4 regions of the Nocardia sp. NPDC055002 genome follow, and region 3 is predicted to be linked to each of the others. Evidence: riboswitches for the same ligand, from Rfam matches in the RefSeq annotation. Region 3 holds a riboswitch; each other region holds the start of a gene.
The links. A riboswitch is a leader RNA that binds a small molecule or an ion and turns the genes downstream of it on or off. The one in region 3 is predicted to bind S-adenosylmethionine.
Positions count from the first base shown of each region.

Region 1: it holds a riboswitch for S-adenosylmethionine, as region 3 does, so the genes downstream of both, ACWF99_RS13470 (bifunctional o-acetylhomoserine/o-acetylserine sulfhydrylase) here and ACWF99_RS16475 (aminotransferase class V-fold PLP-dependent enzyme) in region 3, are expected to answer to the same signal.
Region 2: it holds a riboswitch for S-adenosylmethionine, as region 3 does, so the genes downstream of both, ACWF99_RS21470 (rhodanese-like domain-containing protein) here and ACWF99_RS16475 (aminotransferase class V-fold PLP-dependent enzyme) in region 3, are expected to answer to the same signal.
Region 4: it holds a riboswitch for S-adenosylmethionine, as region 3 does, so the genes downstream of both, ACWF99_RS29115 (amino acid ABC transporter permease) here and ACWF99_RS16475 (aminotransferase class V-fold PLP-dependent enzyme) in region 3, are expected to answer to the same signal.

Region 1 is NZ_JBSGWE010000003.1:247,161-252,803, reverse strand. It holds gene metX (homoserine O-acetyltransferase MetX) at 1-61, opposite strand, end outside; gene ACWF99_RS13470 (bifunctional o-acetylhomoserine/o-acetylserine sulfhydrylase) at 58-1,374, opposite strand; SAM riboswitch class IV at 1,457-1,567, opposite strand; gene ACWF99_RS13465 (TetR family transcriptional regulator) at 1,632-2,354, opposite strand; gene ACWF99_RS13460 (MFS transporter) at 2,489-3,982, shown strand; gene ACWF99_RS13455 (NADP-dependent isocitrate dehydrogenase) at 4,292-5,509, shown strand.
Region 2 is NZ_JBSGWE010000005.1:68,564-74,206, reverse strand. It holds gene ACWF99_RS21475 (O-succinylhomoserine sulfhydrylase) at 1-1,116, opposite strand, end outside; gene ACWF99_RS21470 (rhodanese-like domain-containing protein) at 1,127-1,543, opposite strand; SAM riboswitch class IV at 1,561-1,680, opposite strand; gene ACWF99_RS21465 (Rv0361 family membrane protein) at 1,726-2,184, opposite strand; gene ACWF99_RS21460 (FAD-dependent oxidoreductase) at 2,375-3,763, shown strand; gene ACWF99_RS21455 (amidohydrolase family protein) at 3,928-4,779, shown strand; gene ACWF99_RS21450 (DUF456 domain-containing protein) at 4,780-5,262, opposite strand; gene ACWF99_RS21445 (CaiB/BaiF CoA transferase family protein) at 5,391-5,643, shown strand, end outside.
Region 3 is NZ_JBSGWE010000003.1:912,088-917,730, reverse strand. It holds gene ACWF99_RS16490 (S8 family peptidase) at 1-1,537, opposite strand, end outside; gene ACWF99_RS16485 (AAA family ATPase) at 1,562-2,692, opposite strand; gene ACWF99_RS16480 (class I SAM-dependent DNA methyltransferase) at 2,930-3,634, opposite strand; SAM riboswitch class IV at 3,807-3,921, shown strand; gene ACWF99_RS16475 (aminotransferase class V-fold PLP-dependent enzyme) at 3,963-5,279, shown strand; gene ACWF99_RS16470 (Uma2 family endonuclease) at 5,285-5,643, opposite strand, start outside.
Region 4 is NZ_JBSGWE010000009.1:88,056-93,698, forward strand. It holds gene ACWF99_RS29100 (LppM family (lipo)protein) at 1-610, shown strand, start outside; gene ACWF99_RS29105 (glycosyltransferase family 2 protein) at 612-1,784, shown strand; gene ACWF99_RS29110 (hypothetical protein) at 1,878-2,723, opposite strand; SAM riboswitch class I at 2,877-2,970, shown strand; gene ACWF99_RS29115 (amino acid ABC transporter permease) at 3,081-4,091, shown strand; gene ACWF99_RS29120 (amino acid ABC transporter ATP-binding protein) at 4,088-4,849, shown strand; gene ACWF99_RS29125 (ABC transporter substrate-binding protein) at 4,882-5,643, shown strand, end outside.

The DNA.
Region 1 (5,643 bases), 660 kb from region 3:
GTGGCAGCAGGGCCACCCCGGTTCCGGGTCGGGCGATCGGCGATTCGGTGCTCACAGTCACGTCGTCGCCGCCGCGAACCCGGCCCGCAGATCGGCCAGAATGTCGTCGATTCCCTCGATGCCCACCGCGAGCCTGACCAGGCCGGGAGTGACGCCGGCCGCCAGCTGCTCGTCGGGCGTCAACTGCGAGTGCGTGGTCGACGCCGGGTGAATCACGAGTGAACGCACATCACCGATGTTAGCTACATGGCTGTGCAGGCTGAGCGCGTCCACGAACTTCTTGCCCGCATCGACACCGCCGGCCAGCTCGAAGGCCACGATCGCGCCCGCACCCTTGGGTGCCAGCTCCTTGGCTCGCGCGTGCCAGGGCGAGGACTCGAGGCCCGCGTAGAACACCGCGTCGACGCCCGGCTGCTCGGCGACGAACTTCGCGACCGCCTCGGCATTGCTGACATGCCGTTCGACCCGCAGGCTCAGCGTCTCGATGCCCTGGGCGATGAGGAACGCGTTGAACGGCGAGACCGCGGCACCCAGATCGCGCAGCAACTGCACGCGAGCCTTCAGCGCGAACGCGGGCGCGCCCAGATCGGCGAACACCGCACCGTGGTAGCTGGGGTCGGGCTCGGTGAAGCCGGGGAAGCGCGCGTTGCCGTCGGCGTCGCGCACGGTCCAGTCGAAGGTGCCGCCGTCGACGATCACGCCCGCCACGGCCGCACCGTGACCACCCAGGTACTTCGTCGCCGAATGCACGACGATGTCGGCGCCGTGGGCCAGCGGCTGGATCAGGTAGGGGGTCGCGACGGTGTTGTCCACGATCAGTGGAAGGCCGTTCGCGTGCGCGACACCGGCGATACCGGGAATGTCGAACACCGCGCTGCTCGGGTTGGCGATGGTCTCGCCGTAGAACGCCTTGGTGTTCGGCTGGATCGCGGCTTCCCACTGCGCGAGGTCATCGGGATCCTCGACGAACGAGACCGTGATGCCCAGCTTGGGCAGCGAGTAGTGGAAGAGGTTGTAGGTGCCGCCGTAGAGGTGCGGGCTGGACACGATGTGGTCGCCCGCGCTCGCCAGGTTCAGGATCGCGTAGGTCTCCGCGGCCTGGCCCGAGGCCAGCAGCAGCGCCGCGACGCCACCTTCGAGCGCGGCCACGCGCTGCTCCACCGCGTCCTGGGTGGGGTTCATGATCCGGGTGTAGATGTTGCCCGGCTCGGCGAGACCGAACAGCGCGGCGGCGTGATCGGTGTCGCGGAAGGTGTAGGAGGTGGTCTGGTAGATCGGCAGGGCCCGCGCGTTGGTGCTCGCGTCGGGGGCCTGGCCCGCGTGGACCTGCTTGGTCTCGAAGGACCAGTTCTCGGGCAGGGAAGAGTCAGTCATGTCGTGCTCCAAATGGGTGTCAGCCGGGGGATCTCGTCAACTGGGTCGGATCGACTGGCAACAACACATGGGGGCCTCCTGCAGTGCGCGCTTGCTCTCGACTTTCGAGAGCCCGGTCATCACCCGGAGCACCCCACCGCAGCTGGAGGGTTGCCGACCAGCGAGCCGGGGCTTGGCGCTGGTACTCATGACCTTGCCGTCATGTTAACCGGAGATCTCCCGCGGGCGGAAACTTCCCCCGCATTTCCCGCCGAAGATCACTCGTTGGACGGTGTGCCGAAGCCTGGCGTGTCGTCCACCGGTGCGCCGCAGACCTGCCGTAAGCCGTGGTAGGCGCGCAGCACGGCGTCCCGAGTGACCCGGACAGCTACCGCCGGTGACCCGCTCAGCAAGGCTTGTTCGGTGTCGGCGACGGAGAGGTGGCACAGCATCTGCCAGATCCCGGCCACCAGCTTCACCGTGAAGTCGTCCGGTGACGTGCCCATCCGTTGCGCGAGCTCGGTGCACACCGCGACGTTCTTCTTCTCCGCGTATTCCAGCGCGCGGGCGTTGACCGACTGGCTGGTGCGCATGATGCGCTGCATCTGCAGGAATTGGCGGATGAACCGGATGCCGTCCGCGTCCGCCTCGGCCTGGACCACCGTCAGGTAGGCGCCACACAGTGCCTGGAGTTCGTTGCCGGTGTTCGGCTGGGAGCGCAGCGCGACGGCGACGGAGACCCCGAAGTCGTCGATCGGGGCCAGCACGATGTCTTCCTTGAGCGCGAAGTACCGGTTGACGGTGCGCGGGGACACATCGGCACCCGCGGCGATCTGCTCGACCGTCGTCGCGTCGAACCCTTGGCTGTCGCACAGGTCGAGTCCGACCGCCACGATCGCGGCCTTGGTCTGGAGCTTCTTGCGCTCGCGCAGGCCCAGCGGCGCGCCGGCAGCCGGTTCGGTCGTCCGGTCGGCGCTGATCGGAGTGGTCGAGTCCAGCATTCCCTCAGCCTACCGTGTCGGCGGCTCTATCTGTCCAAGTAGGCCAATTGGCGCATTCAGACATTTTTCTCTTGACGCCAATTGTCTTGCAATGCCAGGATTGATCCACGCCAATCGAGCGACGAGGAGTCCTGGTGACCGGCACCGAGATAATGACGAAACATGTTGATCAACAACAGAATTCGATGCGGTGGTGGGCGTTGGTCGTGCTCTCCGCCGCCCAGTTGATGGTGGTGCTCGACGCCACCGTGATCACGATCGCCCTGCCCTATGCCCAGCGCGACCTGGGGATCAGCGACGGCGACAAGCAGTGGGCGCTCACCGCGTACACGCTCATCTTCGGCGGCCTACTGCTGCTCGGCGGACGGATGGCCGACTACCTGGGCCGCCGCCGGATCTTCCTGGTCGGCTTGGTCGGCTTCGCTGCCGCCTCGGCGCTGGCCGGGCTCGCGCAGACCGGGCCGCAGTTGTTCATCGGCCGAGGTCTACAGGGTGCGTTCGCCGCGCTGCTCGCCCCCGCGGCCTTGTCGCTGCTGTCGGTGATCTTCACCGATGTGCAGGAGCGGGCCCGCGCGTTCGCGGTCTTCGCCGGCATCACCGCCGGTGGCATCGCGTTCGGGCTGATCGTCGGCGGCGCGCTCACCGAGTTCGCGTCGTGGCGATGGACGCTGCTGATGAACACGCCGATCGCGCTCATCGCGGTAGCCGGTGCGGTGGCGGTGATCACGCGCGATATCCCGGTGCCGAGAACCGGCGGCTACGACCTGCCCGGCGCCGTCACCGTGACATTCGGCTTGGTGTCGATCGTCTACGGATTCAGTCGCGCCGCCGAACACGGTTGGCTGGCGGGCAGCACGCTCGGCCTGCTCGGGGCGGGCTTCGCGTTGCTCATCGCGTTCGTCTTCATCGAGGCGCGCTCGGCGAATCCGCTGTTGCCACTGCGCATTCCGGGTGAGATCAATCGGGGCGGCGCCCTGCTGGCCGCGCTGCTGATCCCGATCGCGATGTTCGCGATGTTCTTGTTCCTGAGCTTCTACTACCAGAACACCCTGGGCTATTCGCCGCTGAAGGCCGGCATCGCGTTCCTGCCGTTCCCCGTGGGCATCGGGATCGCGGCGGGCATCACCAGTTCGTTGATGCCCAAGTTCGGGCCGCGTCCGCTCATGGTGGTCGGCGCGCTGCTCGGTGTCGTCGGACTGCTGTGGCTGGCGCAACTGAGCTACGGCGACGGGTACGCACTGAGCGTGCTGCCCGCGCAGCTGCTGATGGCGCTCGGGATGGGCCCGCTGTTCGTCGGGATGCAGGCCGTCGCGCTGCATCAGGTCGACGCCGAGGACTCCGGCGTCGCCAGCGCCCTGCTCAATGCCGCCCAGCAGGTCGGCGGCGCCGTCGGCACCGCCCTGCTGACCACGCTGTCGGTGCAGGCCGCCGAGAACTACGTCACCGACAACCCGACCGTCGACCACCTGATCGAACGCGCCTCGATCTACAGCTACGACGTCGCGTTCTATATCGGCGCCGGCTTCTTCCTCGCCGCCGCCGTGGTGATCGCGGTGATGATCCGCGACAAGCCGGAGAACCTGATCGAAGGCGACGAACACGCGGCCGCGGTACCGATCGCGGTCTGACCTGGTGAACCGGGCCCGCGCCACCGTTCTCGGTGCGCGGGCCCCGCCGTGTTACTACTCAGTAGCCGGTCAAGGCCCGATCGGGTGCCGACGTGCGGCCGGAGCGGAGTAGCTTCGAGGAGTCCCGCACAGCGGGCCCTCCCATCGCGGTGAGGTGGGGGACAGCAGTACGCTCGTCTTGTTTGCACCACACGTCCCGCAGACAACGCGGGGCATATACGTTGTCTGTTGGAACTGCTGGGGTCCGCTCACAAGCGTGTTCGCCTAGCCGTGCAATAAGGGCACCCACCGAGGAGGACACGAAGATCCATGTCCAAGATCAAGGTTGAAGGCACCGTTGTAGAACTCGACGGCGACGAGATGACCCGGATCATCTGGCAGTTCATCAAGGACAAGCTGATCCATCCCTATCTCGACGTGAATCTCGAGTACTACGACCTCGGCATCGAGTACCGCGACAAGACAGACGACCAGGTCACCGTCGACGCGGCCAATGCCATCAAGAAGTACGGCGTCGGCGTGAAATGCGCCACCATCACCCCCGACGAAGCGCGGGTGAAAGAGTTCGGCCTCAAGAAGATGTGGCGCTCGCCCAACGGCACCATCCGTAACATCCTGGGTGGCACCATCTTCCGCGCGCCGATCATCATCTCCAACGTGCCCCGCCTGGTGCCCGGCTGGACCAAGCCGATCATCATCGGCCGTCACGCCTTCGGCGACCAGTACCGCGCCACCGACTTCAAGGTCTACGAGGCGGGCACCGTCACGCTGACCTTCACCCCGGAAGACGGCAGCGAGCCGATCATCCACGAGGTCGTGAAGATGCCCGAGGACGGCGGCGTCGTCATGGGTATGTACAACTTCAAGAAGTCCATCGAGGACTTCGCGCGGGCCTCGTTCAACTACGGCCTGCAGCAGAACTACCCGGTGTACCTCTCCACGAAGAACACCATCCTCAAGGCTTACGACGGCATGTTCAAAGACACCTTCCAGGAAGTCTTCGACGCCGAGTTCAAGGCCGAGTTCGACGCGGCGGGCCTCACCTACGAGCACCGCCTGATCGACGACATGGTCGCCTCCTCCATGAAATGGGAGGGCGGCTACGTCTGGGCCTGCAAGAACTACGACGGTGACGTGCAGTCCGACACCGTGGCCCAGGGCTTCGGCTCGCTCGGCCTGATGACCTCGGTGCTGCTCACCCCGGACGGCAAGACCTGTGAGGCCGAGGCCGCGCACGGCACGGTCACCCGGCACTACCGTCAGCACCAGCAGGGCAAGCCGACCTCGACCAACCCGATCGCGTCGATCTTCGCCTGGACCCGTGGTCTCGAACACCGCGGCAAGCTGGACAACACCCCCGAGGTGATCGGCTTCGCGCAGGCGCTCGAGGACGTGGTCATCAAGACCGTCGAGGGTGGCCAGATGACGAAGGACCTCGCCGCGCTCGTCGGTGGCGACCAGGGTTACCTGAGCACCGAGGAATTCCTCGGCGCGCTGGACGTCAACCTGGCTCGTGCTCTGAAGTGATGTAGCCCGGTTCGCGACCGCGAACCCGCACGGCTGTAAGAAGCGCTCGCATCGAATCCGATGCGAGCGCTTTTGCGTCCGTCCCCGGCGGTTGTTCCCACGGTGGGGTAACTCACGCTCGTTTCGGGTAGCTA
Region 2 (5,643 bases), on a different contig from region 3:
GGCGCGGCCCTCGGGGCCCATGGCTCGGTGGGTGGTGGTGGCGGGGTGGGTGATCATGGTTTTGGCGTCGCCCAGGTTGTTGGAGATGTCGATGATGCGCAGGCGGTTCAAAACCTCGAAGGCTCGCTTCTTGCCGTCGTCGCCGGTGAGGGCGAAGGTGACCACGGTGCCGCCGCCGGTCATCTGCTCCTTCGCCAGTGCGTGTTGCGGATGTGATTCCAGGAAGGGGTATTTCACCCAGTCGACCGAATTCTTGGTCTCCAGGAACTTCGCCACCTGCAGGGCCGACTCGGTGGAGTGGCGCACGCGCAACGGCATGGTTTCCAGGCCCTTGAGCAAGGTCCAGGCGTTGAAGGGGCTCAGGGCCGGGCCGGTGTGGCGCATCAGGGTTTTGACGGGGCCGTCGATGTAGTCCTGGGCGCCGAGGATGGCGCCGCCGAGGACGCGACCCTGGCCGTCGATGTGTTTGGTGCCGGAGTAGACCACCACGTCGGCGCCGAGTTCGAAGCCGCGCTGGAGCAGGGGGGTGGCGAAGACGTTGTCCAGCACCACCTTCGCGCCCGCGGCGTGGGCGAGCTCGGTGACCTTGCGGACATCGACGAGGGTCTGCATCGGGTTGGCGGGGGTCTCGAAGAACACGGCCTGGGTGGGGACGGACAGGGCCTGCTCCCACTGGTCGAGGTCGTCGCCGTCGACGAAGACGGTTTCGATGCCCCAGCGCGGCAGGATCTCGTTACAGACCACGAAACAGGATCCGAACAGGCTGCGGGCGGCGACGAGACGGTCGCCCGCCTTCAGCAGGGCACCGAGCGCGGTGAACACCGCCGACATGCCGGACGCGGTCGCGAAGGCCGCCTCGGCGCCGTCGAGCAGGCGGATGCGCTCCTCGAACATGGCCACGGTCGGGTTGCCGAAGCGGGAGTAGACGAAATGCTCGACGTCGCCGGTGAACGCGGCCTCGGCGGCCTCGGCGCTCTCATAGACGAAACCCGAGGTCAGATACAGCGCCTCGGAGGTCTCGTCGAAGCCGGAACGGCGCAGGCCGCCACGCACGCCGAGCGTGCCGGGACCGACGCCTTCGGGCAGTGGCTTGTCGAACGAACCACCGGTGATCATGCTTTTCTCCTTATGCCTGACGCCACGGCAGGCCGACAGCGCGCCAACCGGTGCTGCCGCGCTGACCGAACGCGTCGGGACCACCTTCGAAACCGTCGAGCACGTTGTAGGACGGCGCCACGCCCGCCGCCGTCGCCAGGTTCGCCGCATGCGCGGAACGCTGGCCGGAGCGACACAGGAACACCACGGGTGCGTCGTCGGGGCGACCGGCGAGTGCCTTCTCGAGCTGCGCGCCGAACTCGGGATTGCGGGTGCCGGTGCCGTCGACCCATTCGATGAAGTGGGCCGGGCGCTCGATGGAACTGGTGTCGGGAATGCCGATGTGTGCCCACTCACCTTCGGTGCGCACGTCGACCAGCACGGCGCCGGGGTGCTCGGTGAGCAGCTCCCACGCCTTCTCAGGGGTGATGTCGCCGGCGTAAGTCATGTCGATCCTCCTGCGTGAATCCGCTCTTGCCGTGCCGGAAATCCCCGAACACACGGCCAGGTCGTCACCCGGAGCACCCCACCGCGGAGGAGGGTTGCCGACCAGCGAGCCGGGGCTTGACGCTGGCACTCATGACCTTGCGATCTGAGATTGCCTCGGCACCGGTCATCGTGTCAAACGATTCAGAACGAGCACACCAGCCACGCGCTGTCCACGCGGGTCAGTTTCCAGTTGCTCGCCGCCGGGTTGCCGTTGACCACGAGCGCCGCGTCGATTTTGGCGCGGTCACCGTTGACGGTGGCGTTCTCGAAACCCTTGCCGTCGATCGTGACAGTGGATTTCGGGCCACCGAGCTGTTCGCCGAGGCCGGAGGTCTCTTCGCTGAAGCCGGGGCAGGCCACGCCCGTCGGCGGACGGAGGTCGCTGCGCGAGCGCGCGTCGATATAGTTGGTGACGGCGGCCGCGAGACGGTCGGCCTCTGTGACATTTTTCTCAGCGGGTGAGAGCAGTCCACCCGCCACGATGGCGATGAGCACGATGATCGCGATCACCGCGGCCGCGACGAACGGGACGATGGAACGCTTGTCGGTCTGATCCACCACTACGGGCTGGTCATCCGAGCCTGTTTGCTCCTCGTTCATGCTGTAATCCTGACAGACCCGCGCGGGCAGCTACACCGCGCGCCGGGTGGCTGCAACGCCGCAGCTAGAATCGCCTTGATTGCGGTCGGCTGCCGACGTCGATGGCAGCTGCCAGTAAGCGGATGTCCGACTTAGCCTAAGCTAAGTTGACGCCGTCAAATCAGTTCTCGACCAAAGGGTGCGCGTAGAAATGACCGAACAGAGTGCAGCGACTCGCCCACTTCGCATTGCGATCGTGGGTGCGGGACCGGCCGGTATCTACGCCGCCGACGCGTTGATGAAGTCCGATGCCGACGTGAGCATCGACCTCTACGAGCGCATGCCCGCGCCCTTCGGCCTGATCCGCTACGGCGTCGCCCCCGACCACCCCCGCATCAAGGGCATCATCACCGCCCTGCACAAGGTCCTCGACAAAGACCAGGTCCGCCTGCTGGGCAACATCGACTACGGCACCGACATCACCCTCGACGACCTGCGCCAGTTCTACGACGCGGTCATCTTCTCCACCGGCGCCAACGCCGACCGCGCCCTGGCCATCCCCGGCATCGACCTCGACGGCTCCTACGGCGCCGCCGACTTCGTGTCCTGGTACGACGGCCACCCCGACGTCCCCCGCTCCTGGCCCCTCGAGGCCGAGAAGGTCGCCGTCCTCGGCGTCGGCAACGTCGCCCTCGACGTCGCCCGCGTACTCGCCAAGACCGGCGACGAACTGCTGCCGACCGAGATCCCGCCGAACGTCTACGAAGGCCTCAAGGCCAACAAGGCCCTCGAGGTCCATGTGTTCGGTCGTCGTGGCCCCGCGCAGGCCAAGTTCACGCCCCTCGAGCTGCGCGAACTCGACCACTCGCCGACGATCGAGGTCATCGTCAACCCCGAGGACATCGACTACGACGAAGGCTCCGAAGCCGCACGCCGTAACTCCAAGCAGGTCGACATGGTCGCCAACACCCTCGAGCAGTGGGCCATCCGCGACCACGGCGACCGCCCGCACAAGCTGTTCCTGCACTTCTTCGAATCGCCCTCGGAGATCCTCGGTGCCGACGGCAAGGTCGTCGGCCTGAAGACCGAACGCACCCAGCTCGACGGCACCGGCAACGTCAAGGGCACCGGCAACTTCACCGACTGGGACATCCAGGCCGTGTACCGCGCCGTGGGCTACCTCTCGCAGAACGTCACCCAGCTGCCGTTCGACGATCAGGCGGGCACGGTGCCCAACGAGGCCGGCCGCGTGATCGCCGACGACACCGCCGAAGGTGACGCCCGATTCATGCCCGCCACCTACGTGACCGGCTGGATCAAGCGCGGCCCGGTCGGCCTCATCGGCCACACCAAGGGCGACGCCAACGAGACCATCGCCTGCCTGCTCGACGACGCCAAGGCCTTCGCCCCCGCGCCGAAGCCCGAGCTCGACGCCGTCACCGAGTTCCTCGAGGGCAAGGGCATCCCGTTCACCACCTGGGCGGGCTGGTACCGCCTCGACGCCCACGAGCGCGCCCTCGGCGAGCCCGAAGGCCGCGAGCGCGTGAAGGTCGTGGAGCGCGAGGACATGCTGCGCGCCTCCGAGCCGAACAAGGCCTGAGTTTTTGGCGCGCTGGCGCGCGCGTGTTCGCGGCCCTGAATGGCCCGCCGATGTGCGGGGTTGGGTGTGCTGTCATGGCAGAACTCGGGGTTTCAGTGGTCCCGTCCTAGTGGGGGCGCGACGTTGAGTGCGCTCACGCCGCAGAGATAAGGCATTCTGTACTGGTGTTCGATGCCCACGTCCACATCATCGATCCGCGGTTTCCGCTGATCGAGAACGAAGGCTATCTCCCCGAGCCCTACGTGATCGATGACTATCGAAAGCGTATGGCGCACTTCGATGTTCGCGGCGGTGCTGTCGTCAGCGCGTCTTTCCAAGGCGCCGATCAGACGTACCTGAAGGCAGCACTGGCCGCGCTCGGTCCCGACTGGGTCGGCGTGACCCGGCTGGATCTCGACGCCACCGACGACGAGATCCTCGAGCTGAACCGGGCAGGCGTACGCGCCCTGCGGTTCAACCTCAAGCGCGCCGCCGCCGACATCACCGAGATGACATTGCAGGCGTTGCGCGCCCACGAACTGGCGGGCTGGCACGTGGAGCTCTACATCGACGGTCAGATGCTGGCCTCTCTGCAACCGGTGATCTCGAAGCTGCCCGCGCTCTCGATCGACCATCTCGGCATGTCCGACGAGGGTCTGCCGTACCTGCTCGACCTGGTGGACCGCGGCGCCAGAGTGAAGGCGACCGGGTTCGGCCGGGTCGAGATGGATGTGGCCGAGACGCTGCGACGCATCCACACCGTCAACCCGGGTGCGCTGATGTTCGGCAGCGATCTGCCCGGCACGCGCGCCGGTAGGCCGTTCGAGGAGCGCGATGTGGACCTGATCTCGCAGGTGGTCGGCTCCGATATCCACGCGGTGCTCGAGGACAATGCCCGGGAGTTCTACCGGCTGCCCGCGGTGCGTCGCCCGGAATCCGAGCCGCTACCCCGCATCGAGAATCCGACTATCCCGATCCCGCGCAATCAGCTCCCCGGCGCGGACGACCGCACCCGCCCGCTGCCGATCATCGAGTAGTCAGCTGATGATCGCGCCGGTGAGCCACACACCGGACGCGATCAGCGCGCCGAACAACTCGACCAGCATCGACAGGCCGACGCCCTTGAGCGCGTGCACCGTCGCGGGCCAGGCCAGGTCGTTGGTCTTCAGGCGGTACAGCTCGGCCAGGTACACACCGAGCACGAAGCCGATGAACAGGCCGACGATCGGGATCACGAAGAAGCCGGCGATGCCGAGCACCGCACCGGCCAGCAGCGCGCGGTTCGACACCCCGGCTTCACGCATCCGCTTGCCCGGCCAGGTGTACTTCACGACGCCGGAGAGCGCCAGCGCGACGGTGGCGATCGCCAGCACCGTCCAGGCCGTCGCACCGCCGGTCATGAACGCCCACACCGCGATCGCCGCGAAAATGAGGATCACCCCCGGCAGAATCGGTACGATCACGCCGACGATGCCGACCAGAATGACAAGGCCGACAACGACCTCACCCCACACGCCCACTACCGGGTCCTCCCGTTGCCGCGCCGAGTCGCGCTCGTGCGAATTCTCGCCCATGCTCTACCCGAGCCGCCACCCCAGCGCTATTGTCAATGTGTCAATACCGTTCGACAACGAACTGAGGTCACCGCGTGAGCACGGAGTCCACCGCCAAGCAGGGGCCCCTTGCGGGCATCAAGGTCATCGAGTTGGCAGGCATCGGGCCGGGCCCGCACGCCGCGCTACTACTGGCCGACCTCGGCGCCGACGTGGTGCGCGTGCAGCGCCCGAACCAGCTGCCCGGCTTCATGGAACGCCCCCAGTGGCGTGGGCGAACGATCGTCGAGGCGAATCTGAAGGACCCCGCCGACGTCGCCAAGATCCTCGACCTGGTCGAGAAGGCCG
Region 3 (5,643 bases):
GCGCACCGAGTTTCGGGCCGAACAGGGTGCGGGCGCCCAGCGCGGCGCGCAGGGCCATCGGGGCGGCGAAGCTGGTGCCGGAGTCGGGAACTGCGGTGCCGTCCGGTCCGACGACGTGGAACGGTTCGTGATCGCTGCCGCCGAAGGCGAGCAGGTCGGGCTTCACGGTGCCGGGGGAGCGGCCCGGCCCGATCGCGGAGTACGGCGCACGGTTCCATTGCGCTCCCACCCGATCCGATGAACCGACCGCGAGCGCGTTGACGCTGTCGGCCGGAACCTGGACGCGCGCGTTGCCACTCGGTCTGTCGGCCTCGCCGTTGTTGCCGACCGCGATGGTGGCCAGCGTGGTGCCGTCGCTGAGGTAGTCGTCCCAGAACGCGGTCCAGGCGTGCACTTCGTCGTCCTCGATGGGGAGTTCGGGGCCGATGCTGACATTGACGAACTCGTATTTGCGTTGGCGCAGCACGGTATCGATGCGCTCGATGGCCGAGTACAGCTCGCACTGGTCGTCGTCGGTGTCCTCGTCGAGCACCTGGTAGTGGTCGATGTAGCCGTAGGGGACCGGGACCGGCTGGACGGGGTCGACGCTGCCGAACAGCAGCGCCGAGGTGACGCGGTGGCCGTGGTCGAGATAGGTGCGCTGCGGCGCGGCGCTGTCGGCGAAGGTGTGGGCGTCGACCCAGCGGGTCAGCGGGGTACGTGCGGGGATGCCACCGTCGAAGACCGCGATGGTGAGTTCCCGGTCGGTCGGCTCGGTCGTCGGCAAGGCCGGGCGGAACGTCGAAAGCGCTGTCCTGGTGGTGGTGTCGCGCCCGAGCTGGGTGCGCATGCGCGGCATGCGGCGGATCACCCTGGTGAACGAGTAGCCGGCGAGTGCGGCGATGGCGGCGTGGGTTCCGGTGACGGGGACGAAGGCCAGACCACCGTTGTCGAGTCGGCGGTCGATGGCCACGTCGAGATCGAGATCGCGGGAGAAGTCGAGCAGACCCTGCAGGGCGATGTCGCGACCGGAGTGCAGCACCAATTCGGCGACGGTCTCCGAATTACGCGGTTCCGCTGCGAGTCTGAGCCTGTCGGCGGCGTTGTTGAGCCGGAATTCCGCCAGGCTGACGATACCGATCTCGGCGCCGCCCAGCGGTGCGTCGGCAGTGATCCGCTCGGTGAGCAACTGCAGATTGACGCGGGTCGTTGCCAGGAACAGCAGGGTGCTCGCCCGCGGTTTGCCGTGCTCCGGCGCGATCGCCACCGGCCTGCTGCCCAGCGGATCCAACTGCATCGATGTGAGAAGTCTTGTGGGATAACCACTTCTCGACAAGTACTGCGGATGCAGGGTGACCGCCGTGACCGTCTCGTCCTCCGGGCAGGCCGTTTTCGGCAACGCGTCCGCACTCGAGGTGGCCGCGCTCAGCATCGGCGCGAGTCGGGCTCGCGCCTGCGCCACCGTGTACGGGGGCTGCGGCGAGCCGCCCGATCTGCTGGGGGAGATGGGCGCGGTGAGTCGCTCACCGAAGCCGATCAGAAATCGCGGTCCCGCCACCGGTGAATCCCCCCAGCTGCCACGTTATTCCCGTCGATGCGTGAAACCACGAATGGTGTCGCGCGACACCCCCGTCAGCGCGCTGATCTGGCGCTGAGACAAGCCTGACACGCCCGTCAGCGTCTGTGCCAGCCGTAACCGATCCGTTTTGGGAAGTTCAGCTGCCAGTCGCGCGGAATGCTCGGCCATCAGCCCGGGCAGTAGCTGGTCCTCGAGCACGCAACGCCTGCGCAATCGCAGCATCGCGCGCTCGATATCGTTGAACGACAAGCCCTTCGACGCCAGCGCCACCGCGTCCACGGCGCCGTCGGGCAGTGGCTGCCCGGCGAACCGGCGAATCGCCTCGCAGCGTTGCTCGGCCTCGGGCAGGGCGAACTCCATGCTCACATCGAAGCGCCGCCACGCGGCCGGATCCAGCAGATCGGCGTGGTTGGTCGCGCCGATGACCAGGCCCCCGCCGGTCGGCCAGTCGTCGATCTGCTGGAGCAGCACCGTGACCAGTCGCTTCAACTCGCCCACGTCGCGATCGTCGTCGCGACGCTTGGCGATGGCGTCGAGCTCGTCGAGCAGCAGAACGCACGGCCGCTGCTTGGCGTAGTCGATGGCATGGCGCAGGTTGGTGCCGGTCTTGCCGAGCAGGCTGCTCATGATGGTCGCCAAGTCCAGGACCACCAGCGGCAGCGACAGTTGGTGGGCCAGCCAGGCTGCGGCCATCGTCTTGCCGACGCCGGGCGGACCGACGAACAGCAAGCTGCGGGCCGGGGTCAGATCGGCGGCGGCCAGCCGGTCGGCCTGCTTGCGTTCGTCGACGATCTGGGTGAGCACGTCATAGGTTTCGGCGGCCAGGATCGGCACTTCGGCGGTGGAGCCGGGCGGGATCACCCGCAGCAGCGGCAGCCGGCTGTCGCCGTCGACCGGAATCGGCGTATCCACCTCCGCGCGTAGGGGATTGGCGCGCGTGGGGTTCTGGCGCAGCAGCGCGATCAGCGCATCGGCCAGTTCGGGACTGGCATGCCGGTGGCGGCGCGCGGCCCGGCGCACGAACATTGCGACATCCTGCTCGCGCCCGGCGAGCGCCAACCTAGCCAGGTGGACGAATTCGTCGGGAAGATCGGCGCTCACGTCCGCCGAAGTGGAGCTCAAGGCGTGTGACATGGTCTTCTTCCGATCAACTACGTGGACTATTTTCGCTTCACTCGATCGTACGGCGTCCATCACGGGCAAAGTTCACCCCTTGTGTACCGGTTTGACATCGGACCCCACCCGCAGCGCCACATTGATCTGCCGAGCCCTCAGCGCAGCGATTCCCTTCGTCGGATGCTAGTTCCGCCACGCCCCCTCATGGGCGATTCCCTTCGCTTCGGGCGTGCCTCGAAGCGTGCGGCGCGGCGCCTATGCGGTGCCGAGCGTCCAGACCAGCGCCATGGTGAACGGGTGGCCGCGCAGGTGGGCCCACTTGGGTTTCGCCGCGAGCCAGGCGTCGTCGACCAATGCCTCGGCCGCTTCGGTGAGGACCCAGCCCGCGTCGGTGCCCGCGGTGATGTGCTCGCTCAGCAGGTGCAGGTGGGTGCTGATCGCGATCGGATCGCCCCCAGCGGGGGTGTAGTGCGTCGGCATTCCGGTGACCATCATGAACTGTGGGTGGTAGCTGATCTGGGCGAACGTGGCTCCTGGGACAGCCAGCCGCGCGGCCTCGGTGTAGAACGGGCGCAGGTCCGGCAGGTGTTCGTCGATCAGTGAGGAGATCACGAGATCGTAAGTGCTGCTTGGTAATTCGGTGGCACACACGTCGGCCTTGGTGAGTGTGCGGTGTACACCGCGGGCGCGGGCACGGGCCAGCATGCCCGCGCTCAGATCGACGCCGTCGATCTCGGCGCTACTGCGGCTGCGCAACCACGCGCCGGTTCGCCCCGTCCCGCAACCCAGGTCGACCGCCTGTCGCACTCCCGCCCAATCCGGGCGGCGAAGCCGATCCAGCAGCGCCGCGTCCATCTCGTCCATCACGGTGCGCTCGTAGGTGTCGGCCCAGCCGTCGTAACCGGTGGTGACATCGACGGTGGGGTAGTTGCGCCGGTCGAAATCGGCGAAGGCAGGCATCTCCGGAGTATCACAAGGGAAAGCGCACGTGGACAACCGATTTCCCGCTGCGGCCGCGACGGCCCGGCCGCCGCGCCGAACCGGGAGATCCCGTGGGTGGTCGGGGTCGACTCGGAGCGCGCCGACGATCGGTGGTTGACAGGTCCGGTGGTCGTCTGTCACTCTCGTTGCAGGTCACGAGTACCAGCGTTCAGCCCCGGCTTGCTGGTCGGCAACCCTCCTCCGCGGTGGGGTGCTCCGGGTGACGACCAGGCTGACGTCCGAATTGGGCGCGGCAAGCGCGGGCCACCTCTTCAGGAGCGGGTCCCTGAGCCGACGGGATTTCGTCATGACTGCTGTAATCGACCCCACCTGTGCCATCGCCGCCGTTTCCGGTGCCGACCTGCAGGTTCCGCTCGTTCAGGGCGGTACCAGCTCCTACGCCAACTTCGACTACGCGGCGAGTGCGCCGGCGTTGAAGCAGGTCACCGACCGGATTTCGCAGTTGCTGCCGTTCTACGCCAGCGTGCACCGGGGCGCGGGATACGCCTCGCGGATCTCCACCGAGTGCTACGAGGCTTCGCGTGGGTCCGTTGCCCGGTTCCTCGACGCCGACGACGACCAGGTCGTGGTGTTCACGCGTAACACCACCGATTCGCTGAACCTGCTGGCCGGGTGCGTGCCGGGGGAGACCGTGGTACTCGATATCGAGCACCACGCCAACTTCCTGCCGTGGGCGAAGCACGGTCGTCGCGTCGTGCGGGCCGCCGCCACGGTCGAGGAGACGATTCAGCGTGTCGTCGCCGAGCTGTGCAGCAAGCCTGCCGCGCTGCTGGCGGTGACCGGTGCGTCCAACGTCACCGGTGAGGTGCTGCCGCTGGAACGGCTCGCGACCATCGCCCATCTGTGTGGTGCGCGCATCCTCGTCGACGCCGCTCAGCTGGCTCCGCATCGCCGGATCTCCCTGCGCGAGACCGGGATCGACTACCTCGCCTTCTCCGGGCACAAGCTGTACGCGCCGTTCGGTTCGGGTGTGCTCGTCGGCCGGCGGGACTGGCTGGACGAGGGTGAGCCCTACCTGGCCGGTGGTGGTGCGGTGCGCAATGTCGGTGTGACAGAGGTCGAATGGGCGTGCGCGCCGCAGCGGCACGAAGCCGGCTCGCCGAACGTCCTGGGTGCGGCCGCTATTGCCGCCGCCTGCGATGCGCTCGCCGCCATCGACCCCACCGAACTCGTCGCGCACGAGCGCTTTCTGGCCGACCGGCTGCGTGACGGCCTGTCCGCGATCCCCGGCGTCGACCTGGTCGGTATCTGGTCCGACAGCCCCGACTGTGTGGGCATCGTCGCCTTCACGATCGCCGATGTCGCCCCTGGCAAAGTCGCCGCGTACCTCTCCGCCGAGCATGCCATCGGCGTCCGCGACGGCCGCTTCTGCGCGCACCCCCTCCTCGCGAGCCTCGGCCTCGACGCCGCCCTCCGAGCCAGCATCGGCCTCGGCACCACCGCCGCCGACGTGGACCGCTTGATCAGCGCGGTAGCCACCCTGGTCAGCCACGGTCCCACCTGGAACTATGCCGCCACCGACGGCCACTGGAACCCGACCCCCGAAACCCGTCCCCTCAGCGCCTCTTCCCCCGAAGGCGCCGCCCCCTGCCTGATCGGCTGAACTCGTCACAGGCGAGATTCACCGGACGTCGGCCGTCGAGACCTGCTCTCGGCGGCCGATATTCGTTCCCCGTCGAGGGCGTCCCAGGTGATGGTGACGCCGAGCGGATCAGTGATGGCGATCGCGCGCGCGTATTCCGCTCGCTTGTCCACACAATCGGCGGTAACCGTCGCTGGTGAAACCACTTCGACCACCAGCAGGGTGTCCCCTGCTGTGGGTTTGGTCTTCCACTTGTCGCGGGGGTCTTCGATACAGCGATACACGATGGCGTCGGGGCGGCGGAAATTGAACGGGACCTCCGAGACCAGCATGTCCAGTTCGCCGCCGGCCTTCAGGCAGGGCTGCCCGGTGGCGCGTTTCCGGA
Region 4 (5,643 bases), on a different contig from region 3:
GCGGATCGTCGCCGCGGTGGTGCCGACGGGGCCCGACGACAAGGGGCCGCAGCTGAAGGCGCCGGAGCAGCTGGCGGCGAAGGTGCGGGTGGAGAACTACAACCAGGACGGATACGTCGGCACCCAAGTGTTCTTCGACGATCTGTCCTTCGGCGAGGTCGGCCAGCTCGGTGGCCTGTCGGATCAGACACAGGGCATGTTCACGCTCGAATTCCAGCGCAGCGGCGATCTGGTGAGTCTCACCGGGCGGGTCGATCTGGAATCGGTGCCGCCGCACGGGTCGGACGTGCAGTTCTCCGTTGCGTTCCCGGCCCGCGTCGCCAAGACCAACGGCACCCGTGAGACCACCGACAGCGAGAACACGGTGTCGTGGAAGCTGCCCGCGGGCGAGGTGTCGACCCTGCGTGCCGAGGTGAAGTACGCCGACCCCAACACCCGCTCGTTCGCGGGCTGGGCGGGCATCGTCGGCGGCATCACCCTCGCGGTGGCCGCGCTGATCGCGGGCCTGGCGTTCCGCGACCGCAACCCCGGCCCGCCCAACGCACCGCGCGGCGGTTTCTCCCCCTCGGAGATGTGGCGCGAAATCTCCAGTCGCAGACTGGGCCGCTGACATGAGCGCGGCGGCCCGCTACCTGACCTGGGCGGGCACCGGTCTGGCCGCGCTCGGCGCGGCCACCGCCGCCTACAACCTGGTCACCTTGCGCACCCTGCCGCGCGGGGTCGCCGGCGTGATCGAACCGGTCACGGTGTGCGTCCCCGCCCGCGACGAATCGCAGCGCCTGCCCGCGCTGATCGCCGACCTTCGCGCGCAGATCGGCGTCCCCCGCCTGAGCGTGCTGATTCTCGACGACGCGTCCACCGACGGCACCTACGAAGCCGCACTCGACGCGATCGCCGACGACGAGCGCTTCACCGTCCTGCGCTCGGCCGCCCACCCCGCCCCCGGCTGGACCGGCAAGGCCGCCGCGTGCGCGCGCCTGGCCGCCCGCACCGACGCGGCCGCCCTGGTGTTCATCGACGCGGACGTACGCTTGGCCCCCCACGCGATCGCCGCGGCGGTGACCGAATTACGCAGGCGCGGAGCAGGTCTGGTCTCGGCCTGGCCGAGACAGGACGCCGGTTCGACCGCCGAGCGCCTGATCCAGCCCCTGCTCGCCTGGTCCTGGGCTTCGACCCTGCCCGTCGGCCCCGCCAACCACAGCCTGCGCCCGTCCACCGCCGTAGCGTGCGGCCAGTTCCTGGCCGTCGACGCCGCGGCCTACCGCGCCGGCGGCGGCCACGCGGCCGTGGCGGCCAGCGCCACCGAGGACCTGGACCTGGCCCGCGCCATCCGCCGAGCAGGCCATCGCACCGCCCTGGTGACCGCGGGCCCCGCCGCGAGCACCCGAATGTATACCGGCACCACCGAACTCACCGACGGCTACACCCGCTGGCTGTGGTCGGCCTACGGCGGCCGCCGCGACACCGGCGCAGCCATCGGAATCCTCGCCGCCCTCGCCTACTGGATTCCCCCGCTGGCCGCGATCCTCGGCCGAGGCCGAACCCGCCGCGCGGGCCTGCTCGGCTACCTGGCCGCCGTCACCAGCCGCCTCACCGCCCGCACCATCGAAACCCGCAAGCCCCCCACCGGAACCGACCTCGCCTCAGCTGTGGCCCACCCCCTGTCAGTGGCCCACTACCTCAGCCTGTGGACCCGCTCCCACCACCGCCACCGCACCGGCCGCCTGCACTGGAAACAGCGCCCCCTGGTAACCCCCGAAGACCCGATAGCCCACCACGCCTGACCCGCAGTTCCGCGACGGCGCAGGCGCATCAGGGCCGCCGAGCGGGTGAAGGGCAGGCGCGCACCCGCTCGACACCGAGTCGAGCAACCACCCTCAAGCCACCTCGGTGATCCCCACCGTCGGAAAGAAGAAGCACGACCGCCCACCGTTGTCAGTAGTACCGAAAACAGCAGCCAACACAGTCCCCCGCCCCGTATCCACAGGCACAGCCCGCACACCCCCCACAGGAATAGCGGCGAAGAGAAAATCCCGAATAGCCGTCTCAGCAAGAGGCCGCAATTCACCAGGAACCTCAGCAGGCACCATCGCCCGCACAATGTCGGCAATCGACCCCATCGAGGCCATCCCCCCACGCCCGGTACTCACATTGAGCCACGCCACCTGCATCCCGGACGTCTTCGTAGCCGCGGTATCGGCCGCAAGCCCATAGGGCAGGAACGTGAACAGAGTCTGCCCGGATTTCACCGCGGACAGATCGAGCCCGGGTATCGGCAGTGTGTTGGCCGGCCACGGCCCCGGCACCGCCCCCGCAACAGCCGGAACAAGCCCCGCTCCGTCACCGCTACAGTTCGCCGCCACCGTCGGGTAGAGGAACGGCTGGATACCCAGCGCCTTCAGCGTCTCGACAACACTCTGATAGGCACCGAGAAGATCCCCCGCCCCCGCGGCGGGCGTGACACCGGGTGCGTCCCGAGTGACAGCGGGCGCCACCGGCACGGCCGGTTCGGCAACGGCCGACGGCACAGCCGACAGCAACGCAGCGGCGCAAACCGTCAGGGCGGTCAGTGCGGTGGAACGACGCGGCATGATCACGACGTACTCCTCATCGACGCAGAGAACCCCGACGCTACCGCCTGCGATGCGGGATTCCGGACAGGTGAAGTAACCGCCCGTTCGGCGCGTCGCAATTTCCCAGCGAACCCACCGATCGCCGCTCACCCCCGGTCCGCGGGTCCCCCACCACGCCGAACCGGGGCAATTGTGCCCGTGCTCGCGCCCGGTTCCAACCTCTGTGCTCACGCTGATTTCTACCGTTGTGGGTACCGCACATGTGCCACATGCTGATTCAGCTCGGGTCACAAAACCGGGGCGCAACCATCCAGAGCGACCGAGAGACCTGGCTCGATGACGTCGCAGCAACCCGCCCGTTTCGGGGTGTGGGTGCTTCTGCCGGGTTCGATGGAGGAGATTTTCGTGCTGTCTACCTGTCCGGCCTGAGCGCCGCCAGATCGCGAACCCGTTGCTGGCCGGGTGGAGGTCACTGTGCCTCGTTCCACTGTTTTCCGAAGGATTCCCATGACCGCGTCTGCCGTTTCCGGCGCCGAGACCGCGCCCGCACCGCCCGGCGACGCTCTCCCCGCCGATCCGGAATCCGGCGGCAAGGCGCCCGCCGGCGACCTGCCCCGGATCGCCGGGTCGTGGCACCCGTGGCGCTGGGTCGTCGCGGCGATCGCACTGCTGCTGGTGGCCCAGTTCGCGCACGGCCTGATCACCAATCCGGGGTGGGACTGGGGCACTTTCGCCCAGTACTTCACCGCGAAATCGGTGCTGGCCGCGCTCCGGGTGACCATCGAGCTCACCCTGTGGGGCACTGCCCTCGGTTTCGTGTTCGGCACCCTGCTGGCGATCGGGCGGGTGTCGAACAATCCCGTGCTGCGGGTGATCGCCTGGACCTATATCTGGGCTTTCCGTTCGATCCCGCTGATCGTGCAGCTGCTGTTCTGGTTCAACATCGCCTACCTGTATCCCCGCCTGTCCGTGGGCATTCCGTTCGGCCCCGGCTTCTACGAGTTCGATGTCAATGGTGTGATCAGCGGTTTCACCGCGGCGGTGATCGGGCTGGCCCTGCATCAGGCGGCATATTCGGCCGAACTGATCCGGGCGGGTCTGCTCGCCGTCGACGACGGTCAGCTCGAAGCGGCGGCGGCGCTGGGGATTCCGCGCTGGCGCCAGTTCCGCACGATCGTGTTGCCGCAGGCGATGCGCTCGATTCTGCCGAACGCGGCCAATGAGGTGATCAGCCTGTTCAAGGGCACCTCGATCGTGTCGGTGATGGCGATCGCCGAGCTGTTCTACCAGGTGCAGGTGATCTTCGGCCGCAACGGCCGGGTGGTTCCGCTGCTGATGGTGGCGACCGTCTGGTACATCGCGCTCACCACGGCGCTGTCGATCCTGCAGTACTACATCGAACGGCACTACGCCAAGGGCGCGCAGCGTGCGCTGCCGCCGACACCGTGGCAGCGGGTCCGCGCCAAGGTCACCGAGATCGCCGCCGGTGCGGCCGCACCCCGAGGAGCAACCCGATGACCGCAGCGGTGCTGGCGCGCGGAATCCGCAAGTCCTACAGCGGCACCGAGGTACTGCGTGGCGTGGATCTGGCGGTACGCGCCGGTGAGGTGGTCGCCGTGATCGGGCCCTCCGGCTCCGGCAAGTCCACGCTGCTGCGGGTGCTCAACCATCTGGAAGCGCAGGACGCGGGCACCGTGCACATCGACGGTGAGCTGATCGGTTACCGGCAACGCGGCAACATCTTGCGTTCGCTGCCCGACCACGCGGTGCGCGCCCAGCGCAGCCGCATCGGCTTCGTGTTCCAGCAATTCAATCTGTTCCCGCATCTCACGGTGCTCGACAATGTGGCGCTCGCCCCGGTCTCTGCGCAGCGGCGCCCACGCGGCGAGGTGGTCGCCGAGGCGAAACAGCTTCTGGAACGGGTAGGACTGGCCGATTTCGTCGACGCCTATCCCCGGCGGCTGTCCGGTGGTCAGCAGCAGCGCGTGGCCATCGCGCGGGCCCTGGCCTTGAAACCACGGCTGATCCTGTTCGACGAGCCCACCTCCGCACTCGACCCGGAGCTGGTCGGCGAGGTCCTCGCGGTGATCCGCGATCTCGCGCACAGCGGCACCGCGCTGGTGATCGTCACCCACGAGATCGGTTTCGCCCGCGAGGTCGCCGACACGGTCGTGTTCCTCGACGAGGGCGTGATCGTCGAACAGGGCGAGGCCGCCAGCGTTCTCGACCACCCCGAACACCCGCGCACGCAGGCGTTCCTGTCCCGCGTCCGCTGAACATCCCTTCCCACGAACAGGTTTCGACACTGATGAAGCTCTCCACCCTGATCGGCATCGTCGCGGCGGCCACGCTGTTGACGGCAGGCTGCACCGCCGAGCCCGAGGCCGCCGACACCGTGCAGGCCGGTGCGATCACCTACGACCTGTCCCCCGCCCAGGAGGGCAGGGTGCGGGCCGCCAAGGTCGACGCGATCGCCGCCGAGGTGCCCCAGGCCATCCGTAACCGCGGCACGCTGGTGGTGACCGGTCCCGCCGGTTCCGTGCCGCCGCTGCGGTTCTATGCCACCGACGACCGGACCGTGATCGGCTCCGAGGTCGACTTCGCCACCCTGGTGGCCGACATCCTGGGCCTGAAGCTCGATATCCAGGTGGCGGACTGGTCGCAGAACTTCGTGCGGGTGGATTCCGGTGAGGTGGACGCGTTCATCTCGAATGTGACCGTCACCGAGGAGCGCAAGGAGAAGTACGACTTCGCTACCTACCGCACCGACACCGTCGCTCTCGAGGTCCCGAAGGACAGTCCGCTCACCTACACCGACCGCAAGAGCCTGGCGGGCAAACGGATCGGTATCGGCGCGGGCACCAATCAGGAACAGCTGCTGGTGAGCTGGAACGAGCAGAACGTCGCCGAGGGTCTGCCCCCGGTCGACATCGCCTACTACCAGCAGAGCACCGACTACTACCTGGCGCTGGCTTCCAAGCGCATCGACGGCTACATCGGCCCGAACCCCGCGGCCGTGTACCACTCCGCCACCAGCGACGGCAAGATCATCGCCACCTTCTCCGGCGCG